2 regions of the Aminipila sp. genome follow, and region 2 is predicted to be linked to the other one. Evidence: predicted binding sites of a transcription regulator. Region 2 holds the regulator's gene; the other holds the start of a gene.
The links. Region 2 encodes HrcA, which represses chaperone genes, less so after heat shock. Its sites were predicted from a motif close to TTAGCACTCNNNNNNNNNGAGTGCTAA; they were not measured.

Region 1 (3,918 bases), on a different contig from region 2:
ATTACTACTTACATTTAAATAGTCCCAAAGCTTGTTAAATAATTTTTATTTCTAAATTTTGAATTGTAACTTTATACCATCTGAATCAAGTAAAATCTTACTTCCATCCATTATTTGACCTTTTATAATCATAGCTGCAATTTCCGTTTCCACATACTTTTGTAAGTATCTCTTAACAGGTCTTGCACCATAAGCAGGTGTATAGCTTTCATTTGCAATTAATTTTTTTGCCGCATCCGTAAGTTCAATAGCTATATTCTTCTCCCCTAATCTTGCTTTCAGTGAAATCATTGAGATATCAATAATCTTAGTAATTTGACTTTCTGTAAGTGGAGAAAATACAACAATATCATCAATTCTGTTTAAGAACTCAGGCTTGAAATATTTCTTCATTTCATCTGAAACTTGTTCCTTTACTTTCTGGTCTATGGTTCCATCCTGCTTAATATTGTCAATTAAGTATGGACTGCCAATGTTGGAAGTCATAATAACTATAGTATTTTTAAAGTCTACAGTTCTTCCCTGATTATCTGTTAAACGTCCATCATCCAGAAGTTGTAGCAAAATGTTGAATACATCCGGATGTGCTTTTTCTATTTCGTCAAACAAAATTACACTATAGGGTCTTCTTCTGACTGCCTCAGTAAGCTGACCGCCTTCGTCGTAGCCTACATATCCAGGAGGAGCACCTACCAGTCTTGATACAGAATGTTTTTCCATATATTCAGACATATCTATACGAATCATATTTTTCTCAGTATCAAATAGCGATTCAGAAAGAGATTTTGCAAGTTCAGTTTTACCCACTCCTGTTGGTCCTAAAAAGATAAATGAACCGATTGGTCTGTTAGCGGCTTTAAGACCTGCTCTGGCACGTAAAACAGCCTCTGACACCACCGTTACTGCTTCTTCCTGACCGATTACCCTTTTATGAAGAATTTCAGGCAGTTTCAAAAGCTTTTCCCGTTCAGATTCCACCAAACGGCTAACCGGAATTCCAGTCCATCCAGCTACTACTTCTGCAATTTCTTCTTCTGTGACTTCTTCCTTCAAAAGCTTTCTTTCTGCTTTTTCTTTCTGCACACTTTCAGCCTCCTGAAGCTTTCTCTCAAGTTCAGGAAGTGTACCATATTTCAATTTTGCTAAAAGTTCTAAATCATACTTCCTTTCTGCATCTTCTATCTGATGTTTTACATCTTCTACCTGCTGTTTTACCGCCTTTAGATCAGTGATTGATTTCTTTTCCGTTTCCCACTGTGCTCTCATAGAAGCATTTTCATCTTTTAATTCAGAAAGTTCTCTTTCTAAGTTCTCTAACCTCTGTTGTGATGCCTTATCCTTTTCCTTTGAAAGTGCCTGTTTTTCAATTTCCAGCTGCATAATCTTTCTGGAGATCTCATCCAATTCAGTTGGTAAGCTATCAATTTCAGTTCTTATTTTAGAGGCCGCTTCATCCATAAGGTCAATGGCTTTATCCGGTAAAAATCGGTCACTAATATACCGATCAGAAAGTGTAGCGCAGGCAATTAAAGCTCCATCTGTAATTCTCACGCCATGATGAATCTCAAAGCGTTCCTTCAAACCTCTCAAAATTGAAATGGTGTCTTCCACTGTAGGCTGATCTACCAGCACCTTCTGGAATCGTCTTTCAAGGGCAGCATCCTTTTCAATATATTTTCTATACTCGTCTAAAGTCGTAGCCCCTATGCAATGTAATTCTCCTCTGGCAAGTTTTGGTTTTAACAGATTACCCGCATCCATAGAGCCTTCTGTTCTGCCTGCACCTACTATGTTATGAATTTCATCTATAAACAATAGGATACGGCCTTCAGATTTCTCAACCTCATTCAATACGGCCTTTAACCTTTCCTCAAATTCACCTCTGAATTTTGCCCCTGCAATCAGAGCTCCCATATCTAAGGCAAAAATAGTCTTATCTTTAAGTCCTTCTGGTACATCACCATTTAAAATTCTTTGTGCCAGTCCTTCAACAACAGCTGTCTTACCAACACCAGGTTCACCAATTAAAACTGGATTGTTTTTGGTTCTTCTTGATAATATCTGTATGGCATGACGTATTTCGGAATCTCTACCTATAACCGGATCCAGCTTTCCTTCTCTTGCCATTTCAACCAAATCTCTGCCATATTTACTTAAAGCTTCATAGTTTTCTTCAGGGTTCTGACTTGTAACCCTTTGATTTCCTCTTACCTTAGTTAAATTCTGCAAAAATTTTTCCTTTGTGATGTCATACTTTTTAAATATTCTTGAAGATGGGGTTTGCTTTTCATCCAGTAGTGCTAAATATATGTGCTCGACACTTACATACTCATCTTTAAAATTAGAAGCAATCTTTTCAGCCTCCATTAAAAGTTTACTAAGTCGTTTAGTTGAATAAATATCGTCATTACCTCCTGCCACTTTAGGTAATTTCTCTAGTTCTTCTGTTAAATCCCGTACTACATTCTCAGTATTTACTCCCATATAATTAATCAGTTTGGGAATAAGACCTTCTTGCTGCTGCATCAAAGCTAGATGTAAATGTTCTCCATCCAGCTGCTGATGTCCCTCTTGAATGGCTATATTCTGACAATCCATGATTGCACTTTGTGCATTTTGTGTATATTTATCAAAGTTCATTTTTTATCCCTCCCTTAAATGTTTTTTCCTTATACTGCTATCTTATACCTGCGGAATCAAAAAGTAAATACCTTTTTAGCACTCACTAACACAGAGTGCTAACAACTCCTTAATATGCACTGAAATTTAAAGGTTTTTGATTGAAATTTTTTAATTAAAAAAATCCTCCCTAACGCTCAAGTCAAAGGAGGATTTTTGCACTCTTAATATAACGGTAAATTAAACATCATTACTAAAACATGCCAGCATAAGGTTACTAACGGAGTAAGTATAAAATCTGTTATATCTAATATAATTAGAACCATTAAAATTAAAAAGCCTTTATCATATATTTTATAATATAATTCTGTACTTCTAAGATTAAACAGTTCTGTTACAATGCCAAACCCATCAAGCGGCGGGATAGGCAATAAGTTAAAAATCATAAGTACCAGATTTATTGAAATAATATTTCCCAGTATCTGTTGAACTACACCACCCATATAAGAATAAAAAATAAATGTAGTTGCAAATTGGGTAAATAATTTTAAAATTCCAGCAGCTGCTATTGCAATTAAAAGGTTCATCACTACCCCTGCAATAGACACAATCAACCCATCCCTTCTGGGATTTTTAAAGTTCCTCATATCAATCTGAACCGGTACACCCCATCCAAATCCTGCAATCATCAAGCATAAGAATCCAAATGGATCAATATGTGCAGCTGGATTTAAAGTTACACGCCCCTGGTATTTGGGCGTCATATCACCTAACTTATATGCCGCAATTGCATGACCAAATTCGTGGAAAGACAAACCTATTATAATGGCTGGCAAAGAAAGCAGCATACTCATTAACCAGTCTATCGGATTTGACATACGTCCATTCGTAAATGACATGCCCGCCATTATAAGAATTAAAACTAAAAAAGTTGGATTAAAAAATCTTTTCAAAATATTATCATTCCTTTCAGGTATTTATTCAATTCAAAATTATACTTCAACATTTTATCACAAAATACAGTTTACGCAAATAGTATATAGTATATGAAATTACGCAAGGGGTGAATTGAAGTAATATGAAAAGAAAATGTTATTGTGTGGCAATTTATACAATCAAACCTGGTGACACACTTTATTCTATTTGTAAAAATTATAACGTATCTGTTTGTGATCTAATGATGGCAAATAAAATTAGGAATCCATACAATCTAAGAATCGGGATGAAAATCTGCATTCCTGGTGAGCTAGAAACTATGGAGCCTACAGACCCAGTATGCCAAGGTACTTTATATACAGT
Region 2 (3,918 bases):
TGATTCTCTTTACATCAAGACCAGCAATCTTACCTGCATCCTTTGTTGCCTGTTTCTGTGCATCTGTGAAATAAGCAGGTACTGTAATAACAGCTTCTGTTACCTTTTCACCAAGATAGCTTTCCGCGTCAGCCTTTAGCTTACCTAAAGTCATGGCTGAGATATCCTGTGGTGTATACTGCTTTCCATCAATTTCTACTCTGTGGTCTGAACCCATATGAGTCTTAATTGATGCAATCGTTCTGTCTGGATTAGTGATTGCCTGTCTCTTTGCAGTTTCACCAACTAATCTTTCTCCACCCTTTGTAAATCCAACTACTGATGGAGTAGTTCTATTTCCTTCTGCATTAGCGATTACTACAGGTTCTCCACCTTCAAGAACCGCTACGCAGGAATTTGTTGTACCTAAGTCTATACCTATTACTTTTCCCATAATATATTACCTCCCTAATTTGCGACCTTTACCATACTAGGTCGTATAACTTTACCATTTAATTTATATCCTGTTTGTAAAACCTGAGTTATACAGCCACTTTCGTATTCACTGCTTTCTTCAGTCATTACTGCGTTGTGAAAATTTGGATCAAATTCATTTCCCAATGCGTCTATTTCTTCTAACCCGCTTTTTTCCAGTACCCCCTTGAAAATCTTAAATATATTGTTCATACCTTGAATAAAACCTTCGTCACCCTGACCATGTGTAAGAGCTCTTTCGAAGTTATCTATAACATCAAGCAATTCTGAAACGATTTTTTCGTTTGCATATGCATAAATGTCACTTTTCTCTTTTTCTGTTCTTCTCTTGTAATTTTGGAAATCTGCCATAAGTCTCATATACTTTGTATTAAGTTCTTCATCTTCTGTGGTAGTTTCTCCTGGTTTGTCAGCTGCTATTTTTTCTGTTTCTTCACATTCAGCTTCAATATTCTCAGTTTCTTCTACAGTTTCAGTATCAGTATCCTGAGTTTCCAGGTCCTCTGCTACTTCTTTTTCTGTAGCCGTCTGATCTTTATTCATCTTCCTCGTTACCTCCTGTTAGTTTAAAAGTATTGCTCAAATTTTCTGTTACATACTCGATAACAGAAGTTACCTCGTCGTATTTCATTCTTGTAGGTCCAATTACACCTATCTTTCCAACAAGCTTACCATCTATGTGGTAAGTAGCTGTAATCACGCTACAATCCTGCATCAGATCATCTGCATTTTCATTTCCTATAGTTATAATTACACCATTATCTCTGTTTATGAGCTTCTTTGTAAAATCTTCTTTTTTATCTAATAACTCCAAAAACATCTTGGCTTTATCTAAATCGTTGTATTCTGGTATGGAGAATATATTTGTAAGTCCATCCATATACAAGTTTACATTTAACATATTTTCAAGAGTTCTCATGAAGTTTGGCATAATGTTTTCTGCCAAAATGCTCATGGCCTCTATATCTGTTTCAAAACTCTTTATGATGTCAAATTTTAAAGCTTCGCTAATAGTTTTTCCTCTAAAGTTATACGTCATGGATTTCGATAATAGTTCAAGACTTTCATTTGTATACGGAACTTTAATCTTAAGTGCCGTGTTGGAAACTTTACCGCTGTCTGCAACAATCATAAGTATTACAGTACCACTGTCTACAGGAAGAAAGTTAATATATCTAAGCTTATCTTCATCCTGGTTTGGCGTCATAGCAAAAGAAGTCAAATTTGTTATCTCCGATAATAAGTGAGCTGCATGCTGTATAGTCTTTTCAAATTCTGACATATCACTGTGCAGTTTATCTGTAATAATCTGTTTTTCCTCAAAGGTAAGCTCCTTCTTTTTCATTAGATCATTTACATACAATCTGTATGCTTTATCTGAAGGTACCCTGCCTGATGAAGTATGAGGATGTGTTAAAAATCCCATATCCTCCAAATCCGACATTTCATTACGAATAGTAGCTGGGCTTACGCCTAACTCATACTTTTTTGAAAGAGTTCTGGATCCAACTGGCTCGCCTGTTCTAATGAAATCACCAATAATCGCTTGTAATATTCTCAATTTCCTTTCGTTTAAATCCATCTTTCTCACCCTTCCTTGTTAGCACTCACATGTCATGAGTGCTAATCACATTTTTAATTTAACACTCTTACGTAGTAATGTCAACACTCTTTTCAAAAAAAATAGCAAAATTTCTGCTGTTTTTAATATATATAGTAAAAAATAAAATACCTCTCGTCTTTTGACAAGAGGCATTGATTACTTGCATAATAGTAAGTTGCTATACGGTTTCTTCATACATCATTTTTTTCTTGAGTTTCAGCCATCCGTCATATAATTTATCAAGTGTCTTATCATAAATCTTTGCAATTGGCGGGCTGGAAAAAACAATGGCACAAAGTGATGCTAATCCAAATAACCACAGATAGTATATTGTCCAATTTGGGCATGGAAAACCATAATCTTTAATTATATATCTTATAAATAAATGAAATATATATATTGGCATAGTATTCATACCAATATAGGTTAGATAATTCTTCTTATCTGGCATTATATTTAATAGTAATATGGTCCAGGCAACTGCAAGAACAAGTACCGCTGCTCTCATAATTATATCCATATACCACGCCATTCCTAAATCTGCTGCAGTAGTTTTTAGTAAGTAAAAAGCGACAGGAACTTTAACATAGTAAGCAAGTGCGTAAGAAATCCCTATTAGTATGGCTAATAAAGGAACACATTGCCACTTTTTTAAGCATTGTAAAGATTTCAGTTTTTCACTTGTACAATAGTAACCCATTAAGAAGAATGGGAAATATGATACTGTTCTTCCCAAGGCAAAATAGTCAGTATCTACAGGTAAAAGTCCTGTAATTAAATATATTCCTATACTGATGGCCAATAAGTGCTTAATCTTAACTAAATCTTTTAAATAGTACCTATAAAAAAATACTGCAAATAAAAACCATAATGCAAATGGCGGTTTTAAAAAATCCAAATTAGCATGTCCAAAATAACAATATCGGAATATGTAAAAAACTAGAGTAAATAACAAATACGGTAACATGAAAGTCTTAAATGCTGATTCTCTTGCTCTATCCACTTTTTTCGAGAAAAAGCCTGACAAAAACATAAACAGCTGCATAACAAATACATTAATAGTAATATAAACTATCCCACCAAGAGAGCCATGTATAAATTCGCCACCAACTCTAGTAAAATGCGAAATAGGTATGCACCAAATTGCCAATCCTCTAAGATTATCAAATATAAAGCTTCTCTGTTTTGCTGTTAATATTTTAGGAGCTTCTACTGATACATTGTTTTCCATAAAAATACCTTCCTTATTTTGTGTTTCTGTAGAATTTTTAACATTCTTGTTGACATTATATCATAAAATTGTATTATAATGTCTTATTTTATTATAACTCCTAGCATTTTGGCTAATTCTGCTGCCTGAAGCATATCTACAACAGCACCATGTATTTCTTTTGCTTCTGAGGACAAGATCAGTCCATCAATTTGGCAAGTTCTTAAATCAATACCTTTTAGTACAGTTTTATAAAAATTTGCTCGAATTAAATTGACATGATTTAACGTAAATTTTTTCACTTTACAATCATCTAAAAAGGCTTCTGACATATCACTCTGTTCAATATTACAAATATTAAACAAAGAGTATGTAAATACAGCATACCTAAGCAAGCATTCATTTATCTTTACGTCTTTAAAGGCACTATCAGAAAAATTAGTGCCTACACCTTTCACATTTTGAAATTTACAATTACTGAAAGTGCTATTACTAAAATCACAGTTTGAAAAGTCACAATTCTTAAAGAAGCAATTCTTAAAATATGTTTTTTGAAACACAACTTTATTGAATACACAGTTTTCAAAAATAACATTTGTTCCTTCTATGGTAGAAAAATTTACATTTTCTG

Region 1: clpB (ATP-dependent chaperone ClpB) is a predicted target of HrcA. The motif match lies at 2,716-2,742, and genes of this name have one in related genera.

The regions. Positions count from the first base shown of each region.
Region 1 is NZ_DAMBYD010000007.1:119,865-123,782, forward strand. Features, by position in the region: gene clpB (ATP-dependent chaperone ClpB) at 52-2,640, opposite strand; gene RTW14_RS11160 (site-2 protease family protein) at 2,844-3,572, opposite strand; gene RTW14_RS11165 (LysM peptidoglycan-binding domain-containing protein) at 3,698-3,918, shown strand, end outside.
Region 2 is NZ_DAMBYD010000006.1:277,070-280,987, forward strand. Features, by position in the region: gene dnaK (molecular chaperone DnaK) at 1-433, opposite strand, end outside; gene grpE (nucleotide exchange factor GrpE) at 448-1,017, opposite strand; gene hrcA (heat-inducible transcriptional repressor HrcA) at 1,010-2,056, opposite strand; gene RTW14_RS10450 (acyltransferase family protein) at 2,256-3,308, opposite strand; gene RTW14_RS10455 (pentapeptide repeat-containing protein) at 3,392-3,918, opposite strand, start outside.